DNA from 4 places in the Peribacillus sp. TH27 genome. Region 2 is predicted to be linked to each of the others. Evidence: riboswitches for the same ligand, from Rfam matches in the RefSeq annotation. Region 2 holds a riboswitch; each other region holds the start of a gene.
The links. A riboswitch is a leader RNA that binds a small molecule or an ion and turns the genes downstream of it on or off. The one in region 2 is predicted to bind cobalamin.
Positions count from the first base shown of each region.

Region 1: another riboswitch for cobalamin. It lies ahead of metE (5-methyltetrahydropteroyltriglutamate--homocysteine S-methyltransferase); the one in region 2 lies ahead of JFU24_RS04020 (energy-coupling factor ABC transporter permease).
Region 3: another riboswitch for cobalamin. It lies ahead of JFU24_RS10235 (hypothetical protein); the one in region 2 lies ahead of JFU24_RS04020 (energy-coupling factor ABC transporter permease).
Region 4: another riboswitch for cobalamin. It lies ahead of JFU24_RS17020 (ABC transporter substrate-binding protein); the one in region 2 lies ahead of JFU24_RS04020 (energy-coupling factor ABC transporter permease).

Region 1 covers NZ_JAEKEV010000002.1:2,323,852-2,327,049, reverse strand. The annotation lists gene metE (5-methyltetrahydropteroyltriglutamate--homocysteine S-methyltransferase) at 1-1,229, opposite strand, end outside; cobalamin riboswitch at 1,385-1,575, opposite strand; gene JFU24_RS12725 (potassium channel family protein) at 1,867-2,286, shown strand; gene bcp (thioredoxin-dependent thiol peroxidase) at 2,349-2,819, shown strand; gene JFU24_RS12715 (aminopeptidase) at 2,831-3,198, shown strand, end outside.
Region 2 covers NZ_JAEKEV010000002.1:520,582-523,779, reverse strand. The annotation lists gene cbiQ (cobalt ECF transporter T component CbiQ) at 1-89, opposite strand, end outside; gene JFU24_RS04025 (energy-coupling factor ABC transporter substrate-binding protein) at 73-387, opposite strand; gene JFU24_RS04020 (energy-coupling factor ABC transporter permease) at 389-1,132, opposite strand; cobalamin riboswitch at 1,310-1,505, opposite strand; cobalamin riboswitch at 1,717-1,906, shown strand; gene JFU24_RS04015 ((2Fe-2S) ferredoxin domain-containing protein) at 2,058-2,426, shown strand; gene cobJ (precorrin-3B C(17)-methyltransferase) at 2,441-3,198, shown strand, end outside.
Region 3 covers NZ_JAEKEV010000002.1:1,826,670-1,829,867, forward strand. The annotation lists gene JFU24_RS10220 (YheC/YheD family endospore coat-associated protein) at 1-732, shown strand, start outside; gene JFU24_RS10225 (YheE family protein) at 794-997, shown strand; gene JFU24_RS10230 (hypothetical protein) at 1,094-1,282, shown strand; gene JFU24_RS10235 (hypothetical protein) at 1,320-1,550, opposite strand; cobalamin riboswitch at 1,818-2,017, opposite strand; gene JFU24_RS10240 (MBL fold metallo-hydrolase) at 2,115-2,942, opposite strand.
Region 4 covers NZ_JAEKEV010000002.1:3,253,102-3,256,299, forward strand. The annotation lists gene JFU24_RS17010 (ABC transporter ATP-binding protein) at 1-401, shown strand, start outside; gene JFU24_RS17015 (polysaccharide deacetylase family protein) at 529-1,392, shown strand; cobalamin riboswitch at 1,480-1,656, shown strand; gene JFU24_RS17020 (ABC transporter substrate-binding protein) at 1,835-2,803, shown strand; gene JFU24_RS17025 (FecCD family ABC transporter permease) at 2,766-3,198, shown strand, end outside.

The sequences.
Region 1 (3,198 bases), 1.8 Mb from region 2:
GTTTGACTCTTCGCCTGTTCGACACCAGTTTGGACGTCTTTATGGTTTCGCGCGTTTGAATTTGCTAACGTTTGAAGTGCTAATTTGTTAGCGGCTACTTTTTCAGCAATTGCTTCGGCACCTTGATTACAACCTTTTACTAGTAGAGTGATTTCTTCAAGCTTCTCATCAGCAAAAGCAAGGGCCTGTTGCACTTCTTTAGTAAGAGCCGTCTCATTACGAACCGTTACTGGTACATGAAGCAGGGAGCAAGAGGGTTGAAGCCAAATTTGGTCTTCGGCTACGGTTTTTGTGAGGGTATTGATCAACTGATTCTTTTTCGATAAATCGGAAAGCCATATGTTTTTCCCATCAATCACACCTGCACCGAGCACTTTGTCTTTCGGGAAGCCGAATTCTTGAAGATTACTAAGGTTTTTCCCTTTATCATGGACAAAATCAAGACCGATCCCTTGAACGTGTAATTCAATAACTTCTTGGTAGTGCTCTACCGCATCAAAGTATGTTTGTAGCATGATGTTCAAGTTTGGAGCTGCTTCATTCAATTTTTCATATAAGTAAGTAACAGTTTGCATATCATCTTTAGAAATGGATGAAACAAGGGAGGGTTCATCCATTTGCACCCACTTCACGCCTTCTTGTTCTAACTCTTGCAGAATTTGTGTGTATAAAGGCAGGAGACTAAGGATGATTCCAGGTACATCTTGCTTATTGTAGCCTTTAGACAGAGTAATAAAAGTATAAGGTCCGACTAAAACGGGCTTAGCTTCAATTCCTAGTTTTTCTTTGGCTTCGCGATAAGCAGCAAGTGGTTTATTTTCTGTCAAAGTCAGCTTCGACGGTTTTAATTCGGGAACGATATAGTGATAGTTTGTATTGAACCATTTCGTCATTTCAGAAGCAACTTCATCCTTGTTTCCGCGAGCCATAGAGTAATATACAGAAAGGGGAACAGTGCCGCCTTTATAGGCTGAATAACGCTCAGGAACAAGACCGAACATTACAGACATATCGAGCATTTGATCATATAAAGTAAAGTCATTGACAGGAATAATATCTATACCTTGGTCCTTTTGCTTTTGTAAGTTGCCTAAACGGATGGCTTCTAGCTGTGCCGTAAACTCCGATTCATCGATTTTTCCCGACCAGTAGGCTTCTAATGTGCGTTTCCATTCACGATCTTCCCCAATTCGCGGGTACCCTAAACTACTACTTTTCAATATTCCCATCCTCCTACATTCTTTTTTTAAAAAATAAAATAACAACAAAAAAAGCACCCCTAACCGTCAAAAGAGAAAGTTAGAAATGCTTAAAATAAAGGGGTATACAAAAACCCCTTAAAATTATAAGGTCCCTAACACTTCCCTATTCTCCGTAGGTTAAAACAGTGTTGTCGAAACAGGCAGGTCTCCTGACTTTAGGAATCTTATTAGCGGCAGGCCTTCCCAATCCGAAAATCAGTGGCATATTGCATAGCGCTAACATTCCTATTACAGTGGCGGGACCGTGCCGGAATTACACCGGACTTCCCTTTTAATCCTAAAAAAATTAGGAACCTATTTCCACATATGAAATTTCACAAACCCGCTGTAAATTAAACTGCAGGCAACAAATATTTATAAAATAAAAACTATTATAAAAATTTAGACAAGCTTATCATATCCCGACTAAAATGGTCAACAAGGAAAAAAGTCTCGGGAAATGGGGTCTGACCCCGCCCTATATCGACAAAACTATTGGTGCACCTAGGTTTGTTTAAGGATGTGAATGTTGGGAAATGGGGTCTGACCCCTAAATAAAGAATATATTGTTTGGACGGGGAGTATGTATAGGGGGAGTGGGTTGTTTTGAAATGAGGCGTGGGGGATGACTTTTTACATCTTGATTGCAGGGATTATTTTTTGCATGGTGATGAGCATTCGAACGTTATTTCTTGTTGAGTCGGGAGGAAAAAAGTTTTCTCTAGAGGATATGCTATGGCTCGGCAATTTATATGCGACGATATTAGTAGGTTTTGCACTGATTTATTTATTATACGAGCTTCAGAATCATTCGGTGATTCTTGATATGGGCAATCGTTTAGACGGCAGTTTTTACGAGCAACTGAAGACTTCTTTTTATTTTAGTGCAATGACAATGTTTTCAGTAGGGTATGGAGATATAGCCCCGATAGGCATGGGCAGGATGATTGCGACAATCCAGGCGTTCATTGGATACACTCTCCCGGCTGCGTTTGTGATCCGGACAGTGATTGACTTAGAACAGAAGGAAAGGAAGAATAAATGAAAGTTGTGTTTCTTTCAATTATTGGGTACGCTTACCATAATGAAAGAAATGGAGGGGTAAGAATGACTGTTAAAATTGGAGAAAAAGCACCGGATTTTCAACTTCCTGCAAACAACGGTGAAAAAGTTTCCCTATCGGATTCTAAGGGCAAACACGTTGTTTTATATTTTTATCCGAAAGACATGACGCCTGGTTGCACAACGGAGGCCTGTGATTTCCGTGACCACAATGAGCAGTTTGAGGAATTGAATGCTGTCATCATAGGGATCAGTCCAGATCCGGCGGCGCGTCATGAAAAATTTATTGAAAAATATGGGTTACCTTTTCTGCTACTAGCTGACGAAAATCAAGAGGCTGCTGAATTATATGATGTATGGAAATTAAAAAAGAACTTCGGCAAGGAATATATGGGCATTGAACGTTCAACTTTTCTGATTGATAAGGAAGGAACGATAGTTAAAGAATGGCGTAAGGTAAAAGTCAAAGGCCATGTCGAAGAAGCGCTTGAAACTCTTCGTGATCTAGAAAAATAAGGTACAGCCAGATGAAGGATAAGCGAATAACCAAGCTTGCTGAAAGGCTGATTCATCATTCCGTACAATTACAGCCAAAAGAGAGAATCTTGATACGGGGTCATATCAACATGAAACCGCTATTGAAAGAGCTGATTGATGAAACATACAGAATCGGTGCATATCCATATGTCGAACTGGAAGACGATGAAATAAGCCGACACTTGTTAAAAGGGAATGTGAAGGAACAACTTGATACCTTATCACAATGGACTTTGAGGAAATATACTGATATTGATGCGATAATAATCATCTCCAGTGAAGAAAACGATGCTGAATTGGCAGAAGTTCCTGCAGAGAGGCATCGTCTTCATGGGGAAGCGATGAAGTCGTCGACTCT
Region 2 (3,198 bases):
AACAAAAGGGAGAGGGCAAAAATCATTTTCTCTAAAGGATGTACATGCTTTAGCCGGTTGAAATAGGCGTATTTATCTATGAGTAACATGTTTTGCCTGTTCGTCCTTTTCTTGAACGGACTGTTTATTTTTTTGTCGCATAACGCCGATGAAGTATCCTATGAATCCGGCGCCAATCGCGGCTTGGAGAGCAAACAATAAGCTTTCGGTTTCTGCACCTGGCGGCTCCCAGATACTGTTGAACCAAGGCTTATATTCTGGTTGGATTTTAGTGATGGCTTCTTCCGCCACTCCATCAGCTCCACCAAATTCTGTTCCTTGTTGGGTGATTAACGGAATTATAGCAAGTATGACGACTAGAAAAAGCAACAATAAACTTTTTTTCATGCTAACGAGCCTCCTTAGATAACACTCGCAGTAATTTCAATTCGCCTAGATTGTATTTCTTCAAGAAATTCATGACAACGACTGTCAATAAACCTTCACTGATTGCTAAAGGTATTTGGGTAAGGGCAAAGATTCCTGAAAATTTAGTGAATGAGGCCATGAATCCACCTACCTCCGATGGGAAAGCTAAAGCAAGTTGTACAGAAGTTATCACATAGGTGCCCAAATCTCCGAAAGCTGCTGCTAAGAAAACAGCAAGAGAGAAGGACCAACCTAATTTAGTAGCGCCTTTGAATACAAAATAAGCAATGAACGGCCCGCAAACAGCCATGGAAAAGGCATTGGCTCCTAGCGTAGTTAGTCCTCCATGAGCTAGTAATACAGCTTGAAATAACAGAACAATAGAACCGACGACACTCATGGCCAGTGGCCCAAACAAGATTGAACCTAAACCGACGCCGGTAGGGTGTGAAGAGCTTCCTGTAACGGAAGGGATTTTTAGGGCTGATAAAATAAAAACGAATGCGCCAGACAGACCCAGCATCATTTTTGTTTCTGGGTTTTCCTTCACTTTAGACCTAATAGAACGGTAACCCAAGATTAAAAATGGAAGTGTCACAGCCCACCAGAATATCGCCCATTCGATCGGTAAGAAGCCCTCCATAATATGCATGGCCATTGCTTTCTTTGGTACGAAGAGTAGTAAAATGACAAAATAAAGTATTTTCCAATTGGCTTTTTTCATTTTTTCTCCTTTCAACGCTTTTATTTTTAATGATTAAAGCTGAGAAGAGAAGTGGCGGGCAACATAAAAAGCACTTCTCTCAAAAAGAAAGAAGTGCGTAATGAACAGTAAGTTTGCAGCATAATACAAATATTAGCTTAGCTGCCTGATCCGCACACCCATCCTCGTAGGTTGTAAACAGTTTCACGCTTCATGGCAGGTCTCCTGGCTCTGGATCATCATCCTCATACATCCTTCCCATCGCGTTTGACAGTGGATTATTCATTACGTATTAGGACTTCCCTTTACAGTGGCGGGACCGCGCCGGATTTACACCGACTTCCCTATTAAGCTAAATTCCGAGGAATCTAGCACCATAAAACTTATGTAATTTTTTGAAAATTCTCGTTTATTGTACCATAAAGCAATGATTCCATCTACACTCTATTCATATTTTTTTTGAGAAGGATAAAATCGCAGTGAGGATAGGCATGAAGCTGGATTTTCACCATTAAACTTTTCAAAACAGTCGGAATAAACTATTGAATTTTAAAAAAGTTGTTATATGATAGATAAAGTTAACTAGAAATATATTATTATAAAACCAAATATTTCAATTTAAAAGTGCTCTTGTATGAACACGCAAGGGATAATAGGGAAATCGGTGAGAATCCGATGCGACCCCCGCTACTGTAACGCTGATGAAATTGTCGATAACCACTGGCCTAGAGCTGGGAAGGGACAAAAGTAAATTGAAGCGTAAGCCAGGAAACCTGCTTTTAAAATTGTGTGATACTTTTCGGAGGGAAAGGTAGAAGGACTATGGGGATTTTGAGAGTTTCACTTTGCTTGCTGGAGGCTCCCTTTTCATATAGTTTTTTTAAAACCTTAACTCTAACAGTTAAGGTTTTTTATTTTGCCTTTTCTCAGATTTAGGAGGAAGAAGATGACAACTTGGAACTTAAAAGGCACAAATTCGCATCTTTTGATTTGTAACGGCAGCAGTTGCATGAAAAAAGGTGGCGAAGAAATAACGCAAGCAATTCGTGATGAAATTACTTCACAAGGTCTGAATCAAAAAATTCATACTACTAGAACTCGCTGTAACGGAAGGTGTAAGGATGCCTGCGTTGTGATTGCTTATCCTCAAGGGACATGGTATCGAGTGGATTCACCTGATTTTGGACGAGAGATTGTCAGTAATCTCGATGATGAGAAGTTCATTCCACAGATGATTTACCAATTTACTAATGGAGAAATGACTCCTAATCCAGATTTTCCAGCTCAAACAGGAATTTCAAAAGACAAGTTGTAAAAGGAGATGTCTAAATGAGTACAAACGGTAAATTATTTGTCGTTGGCTTTGGACCAGGGAATTTTGAACATATTACCAAACGTGCTGTAGAAGCCCTTCAAGAAAGTGACTTCATCATTGGTTACAAAACATATGTGGAACTCATACAGGGCCTTCTTACAGATCAAACGATTATAAGTACAGGTATGACTGAAGAAGTATCACGTGCACAAGAAGCAGTGAAACAGGCGGAGTTGGGAAAGAAAGTGGCTGTAATTTCGAGTGGTGATGCAGGGGTATACGGAATGGCAGGGCTGGTTTATGAAGTATTGATTGAAAAAGGCTGGAAAGAAGAAACGGGAGTAGCCATTGAAATCATTCCTGGTATTTCTGCCATCAATTCATGTGCGTCTTTACTTGGTGCACCTGTCATGCATGATTCCTGTACCATCAGCCTCAGTGACCACTTAACGCCTTGGGATCTGATTGCCAAAAGAGTGGAGGCTGCAGCAATGGCTGACTTTGTCATTGCACTTTATAATCCTCGAAGCGGTAGACGGACTAGGCAAATTGTTGAAACACAGAAAATTTTACTGCGTTACCGCTCACCCGAAACACCTGTCGGATTGGTGAAAAGTGCTTATCGCGATCGTCAGGATATTGTGATAACCAATTTGAAAGACATGTTAAATCACGATATAGGGATGCTAACAACCGTCATTATTGGAAATTCATCTACCTTTTTATATGATGACAAAATCATCACGCCACGTGGATATCAAAGAAAGTATAC
Region 3 (3,198 bases), 1.3 Mb from region 2:
TTCAATCCTTGTTTTTTAGATAAATATATGATGTATGAAGCATTGATGGAAGATGGCTCCCTCACCAACCATCTTCCATCAACAATTATCCTAGGTGATTGCGATGGACTGAGGGCTTTTTTAAAATCCCACAGACATATTTACCTAAAACCATCTAAAGGAAGCCAAGGGAAAGGTATTTACACACTAATCGAGAATCCTGATGAAACTCTTCAGTTTAATAGCCTAAAACATAGTGAATCCTTCCCAAATTTCTCCTCATTTTGGGAGCATAAAAAAATGCTACTGATGAGAAGAGCCTATCTCGCCCAACGCGCGGTTATACCAAAGAAACTGAATGGACATCGTTATGATTACCGAGTTCTCGTTCATTATGAAAATGGGTTCTATAAAATTACTGGTAAGGCTGTACGGATGTCACAAACCCAGGAAATCACAACCCATACTCCAAGAGGCGGGAAACTTTTCCCTTACAAAAACTTGCAATCGAGGAATTTAAACCGGAAGTTGGCGTACATTGCTCAAAAGTGCGGTCTGATTCTTTCGAAGAAATTCGGCTTTCTCGGGGAATTCTCTATTGATATTGGCGAAGATTCAACAGGATCACTCTTCATTTACGAAGTAAACTCTAAACCCATGCAATTTGATGAAGAAGAAATTGAAGCAAGCCGACTCTTGCATTTGAAAAACCTGTTTATTGAATTAACTTTATTAAATCAAACGAGAAAATAACCTCCATCTGCCGTTTTCCATTATAATGAAATGAGAGACAGCTTATATGGAGGTTATACATATGATTACTCATTTTCAATGGGCACCATTACATAAAAATTTACCAGGTTGGAAAATTTCCTTTTACTTTAACAAGCAGGCCGTCCAAGCCTTATACCATAAAGACGGGTCCATAGAATGGACTGCCAATCCCCCTTCAGAAACAGACGAAGCTAAGCTCAAAAGCATCATACATGACTTAATGGTCTATCATGTATATGAATAAGTTAGTGCTAAACTCCTCATTTCATTCATGAGGACTTACTCAGAATAAAAAGCCCTCTTTTGCCTACACTATAAAAAAGGTTAGGAGGGATTTCTTTTGGATAAAGAAGAATTCACATTTTTGAAGGATACCGAATATGAAGGCAAGAACTCTGCTTTCTTAGACATCGACCGTTACATCAATGAAGGGCTGGCTGGCGGGAATGTTTATGCAGCTGCTGACCTTCAGAACATTGAAGAAGCCCATGATTTTTATGATGAAACCGAGCCAAACAAGAATAAATAATTAGTGTCCGGAGCCTCCTTTAGGTGGCTCCTTTTTATTAAACTGTCAACTCCTCCTTTAGACCGAACATTTCCTTATTAATTATTCCATAAGCCTTTTCAAGATTAAGTAAATACTCTACTTTTTCTTTTGAATTTTTTGCCTTCACATTAATTTCCTTGTTCAACCTTGCATGATTTTCGCTTAAAGAAATCATTTTTTCCCCAGAAAAATTATACATAATCTGAGCTTTTAAAAAATCCGTAAAGTATCTAACTGTTCCAAACATGCATTACCCCCCTTAAATTTTGTTCATAAAGAAAACTTTTCTCCTATTCCATAGAGAGACGAGATTTCCTTATGATTTTGTTAAAAAATCGACTATTATAACTGATTACATCTAAAAAAATAAAAAAACAACTTCCCGATTAGAAGTTGTTAGAGTGCAAACGAAAACATAACAAAAAACAAACATGAATTTTCCATTTTTCAAAAAATGAAAAACATGCTCTTGTCAATTCTCGCACTTAACACCTCCTATCCTCGTAGGTTTATGATGCTGTGCTAAAAATAGGCAGGTATCCTGGCTCATGATCATCGCTTTTCGAACCTTCCCATCCCCTTTTGCAGAAGACAGTGGCATTACTCGAATCGCTCTCATATACAGTTGCGGGACAGCGCCGGATTCTAACCGGACTTCCCTTTTAAGCAGATAATCTTCAATATATTATCTGCACCTTTTTCTAGACGTATTTAATTTTCAGTTTAAATGTATTAAATTATCCCTTAAATTACAATGCGTGCTTCTGAAAGGAAATTGATTAGCACCTCTTCAATTACACAAAATCACTAATTAGTATTTCGCTCCATTATCCTTATTAATCAATATCTTTTCTTTTAATATCGATGTGATAATATGCTCCGAATCCCATTCGTGGCCAGATATCTCGATGAGCGGATATTGATTCGGCAAAACAATTTGCTGGATTTCATGAACTGCCAAGCCTTGATTATGTAATCGTAAAATTTCACCACGCAGGTTTTCCAAATAGTCGAGCTTTCTTTGAAACATTTCCTTCCCATTAGGGACATGACCGGCATGACAACAAAAAACCTCTCCAAAATCATATTGAAGTAATCTATTTATGGAATCGATGATAACAGGGACAGATTCTTCCCGTAAAACAAGCTTTGTTTTCGGTGTAACGAATAGGTCACCTGAAAACAGCATGCCATTACTGTGATTCAAATACACCATATGGTCCTTAGCATGACCTGGGGTAAAGATTGGCTCCCACGTTTGGGTACGGGAATGAACAGTCCTCCCCAACGGCTCAGCTTTGAAGCCGTCTCTCCTTCCCCAAAAAGCTTTGCGATAATCAGGATATTCAGCATCCTTGGCACAAACATCAATCGACATCGGATGAATATACATGGGAACTTTTTTATGTTCCTGTATCCAGGCCGCACCGCCAGTATGGTCCTCATGATAATGCGTTAGCGCCACTAAATCGAAGTCGGCTGATTCATAGAAAGGGATAAGTTCTTCCAATAAAATTTGGGCTCCCGTATCAATCAATAGGCCGTCTGTTAAAAAAACATATACACTCATCCCCGACTTTATTCCTTCAGGGGTCCCTTGTACACAAACCACATCATTTATCGTTTTAATCTCTAGCATGGCTTCCCTCCTCATCAATTGTATAAAAATAGTTTAATATCCTATTTCCCCCTTGTTCATTACAATAAATGTAATATCCCTCCATACTTTTTACAAGCAAATAGTATTTTCCTAGCAAAGACCCGTAGTATATTTTCCGGTAGAATCAAGGCACTTTTTGAAACCATTGTCATTGATTTAAGGTATTCTATTATGCAACTAAGAAAAGAAACAGCAAAAATCTGGCTTCGGTTAAAAGGAAGTTGTTAAGAAAGGG
Region 4 (3,198 bases), 2.7 Mb from region 2:
GTGAGTTGCAACTAGCGTTGATTGCACGTACGCTGGTATCAGACCCGGAAGTGCTCATTCTCGATGAACCGGAATCCCATCTTGATGTTCAAAAGCAGGTTGTGATTTTACAGACATTAAAGCGTTTGTCACAAGAAAAGAAAATCTCTTGTATCATAAACACGCATTACCCAAACCATGCGTTTTTCCTTGCTGACCATGTGTTAATGACAGCCAAACAAAAGCCGGTCGTTTACGGAGAAGTCCAGGAAGTCATGACAGAATCCCGGATGAAGGAATACTTCGGAATTGAAATGAAGAAGATTATTTATGAAGAAGATGAGAACTTTTTTATTGAAACGATGGTGCCGAAAGATTTAGGCATTCCGCGTGATCAAAATACTTGTCGATTTACTAGTTAAAAAAAGGCAGCCACCGGGTTGCCTTTTTTTTCGCTAAATGGAATACTTTATTATTTACTAGTTTTCTGGTACTATTATGCTAGAAAAAATTAGGAGAATGATAGTGGGAAAATACAGAGTTTTATTGATGGTAGCATTGCTGGGAATTTTAATTTTGCCTTCATGCTCACAAGGGGTTTTAGAGAATATAGGTACAAAGACGGCTGCACCGATTGCGGAAGATAACATTGAAGTGGTTGCAGCAGCGGAGAATGACGTCGGGCAGAATTCGGAGGACAGATTATATCCTGAACAGATCGATACGAGAAACTGGATAAGAGCCGAGTCCACGGTTCAACTTCCAATATTGATGTATCATAGTATTTCTGAAGGTAATAACCTTCGGGTACCAAGAGAGGAATTTCAATCACAAATGAACTGGCTTCGGGAGAATGATTACTATACATTATCCCCTAGGGAAGCATTTCTTGTTTTAACGGAAAATCGGATGCCAAGTGAAAAGTGTGTCTGGCTTACTTTTGATGATGGCTATACAGATAATTACACGGAGGCTTTTCCTATATTAAAAGAATATAATATGAAAGCTACTGTTTTTATGATCGGGAAATCTATTGAAAAAAGTCATCACCTGACGGAAGAACAAATGGTGGAGATGAGCGAGAATGGGATTTCTATTGAAAGTCATACTATCAACCATCTTGAGCTTAACCGTATGACGGTAGGGCAGCAGGAAGCTGAAATGGTACAGTCAAAGGATTTATTCGATCGTATTCTCCAACAGGACACGACAGTACTTTCATATCCTGTTGGTCGGTATAACGAGGAGAGCCTTAGGTTGTCAGAAGAAGCTGGATACAAGATGGCAGTAACCACCGAAGCTGGTGGAGCTTCAAGGGACCAAGGGATGCATGCACTGCACCGAGTTCGGATTTCACCCGGATTATCAGTCGATGGATTTGCAGCGCTGATTGAAAATGCATCACGTTATTAATTGAAGACAAGGTATTTCGGAATCAGTCTGAAAAATCATATAATAATCATTTCTTACATAGTGTATAATGAAAAGCAGTGAAAATTATATACATATGAACGATTTGGTGTCTTAATGACTTAAAAGGGAAGTTGGTGAAATACCAACGCGGTCCCGCCACTGTAAATGGGAGTTAGCGGCTGTGTACCACTGTATGTGAGATATGGGAAGGTGCCGTTGACGATGACCATTAGCCAGGAGACCTGCCAAGATTCGTACACCTGTAACCTACGCGGATGGGAAGGTGTGTGGCAGACCTTCTGAGTCCGTAATTATATTGTTGCCATACAAGCATCTTCCGTTTGACGGGAGATGCTTTTGTTTTGAAATTCGCTTCTTCACTTCAGGGTGCGTTTTCTTTAGGTGGTCGGAAATTGAATTAAAAGATTGTGGGGGATGTAAAATGAAGAAAATCTATGGTCTGATTCTAGTGATGTTACTAACTGCAGGTATGATGGTTGGTTGCAATGATACATCAAAAGAAGGAACGAAAGAAAAGCAACAAACGAATCATACTGAAAACCAAGCTTTCCCGATTACGATAAAAGATGCAACGGGTGAAAAAGTAACGATAGAAGAACAACCAAAGAAAATTGTTACATTGATACCAAGTAATACAGAAGTGGTCTTTGCACTTGGTTTGGGTAAAAAGGTTGTTGGTGTATCCGACAATGATAATTACCCGGAAGAAACGAAAGAAATTGAAAAAGTTGGCGGAATGGAAATGAACACGGAGTTAATCGTTTCCTTAAAGCCTGATCTTGTTCTTGCTCATGCATCCAGTGCCCATAATTCGAATGAGGGATTGCAGCAGCTTAAGGATGCTGGAATAGATGTCCTTGTAGTCAATGATGCACAAAGCTTTGACGAAGTGTATGAGTCTATTGATATGATTGGACAGGCAACGGGAGAACATGATAAGGCAAAAGAAATCGTTGCGAATATGAAAATGAAACTGAAGAAAATTCAGGAAAAAGCTAAATCCGTTAAGGATGAGGAAAGAAAAACCGTTCTAGTAGAGGTTTCGCCATCACCGGATATTTATACACCTGGAAAAAATACATTCATGAATGAAATGCTTAACATAATTTCAGCGAAAAATGCAGCAGCCGAATTGGACGGGTGGGCGAAAATTGACGAAGAGTCTATGATTGCTGCAAATCCGGATGTCATTATTACAACATATGGTTATTATACAAAAGATCCAATCAGTGAAGTGACGGGCCGAAAAGGATGGGAAGATGTAGCTGCTGTTAAGGATGGTCAAGTCTTTGATGTCCATTCTGACTTAGTGACCCGTTCTGGTCCACGCTTAATAGAGGGAGTAGAGGAACTTGCCAAATCAGTCTATCCGAACCTATTTGACAACTAAGTGGGCGTTTGCTTATTTGATTGCGTTATTGTTTTTGCTTTTCGCAATGACGATTGGCATTTCCTTTGGTTCGGTGTCAGTACCGATTCCCGCGCTTATACAAATTATCGGCAAGGAATTTTTTCATTTACCAATCTCAGTTGAGCCAGATGTGATGCTGACGAATATCGTAATGAACATCCGCCTGCCACGTGTATTACTTGCAGGTTTGGTTGGGGCTTCGCTTGCGATTGCCGGGGCAGCCTTTCAGGGACTGCTCAGGAACCCGCTTGCTGACCCCTACACATTAGGGATTTCATCAGGAGCATCAGTAGGCGCTGTATTGACATTGTTTTTGAATATATCATTGCCGTTGATCGGTTTATATACCCTACCGGCGTTAAGTATTATGTTTT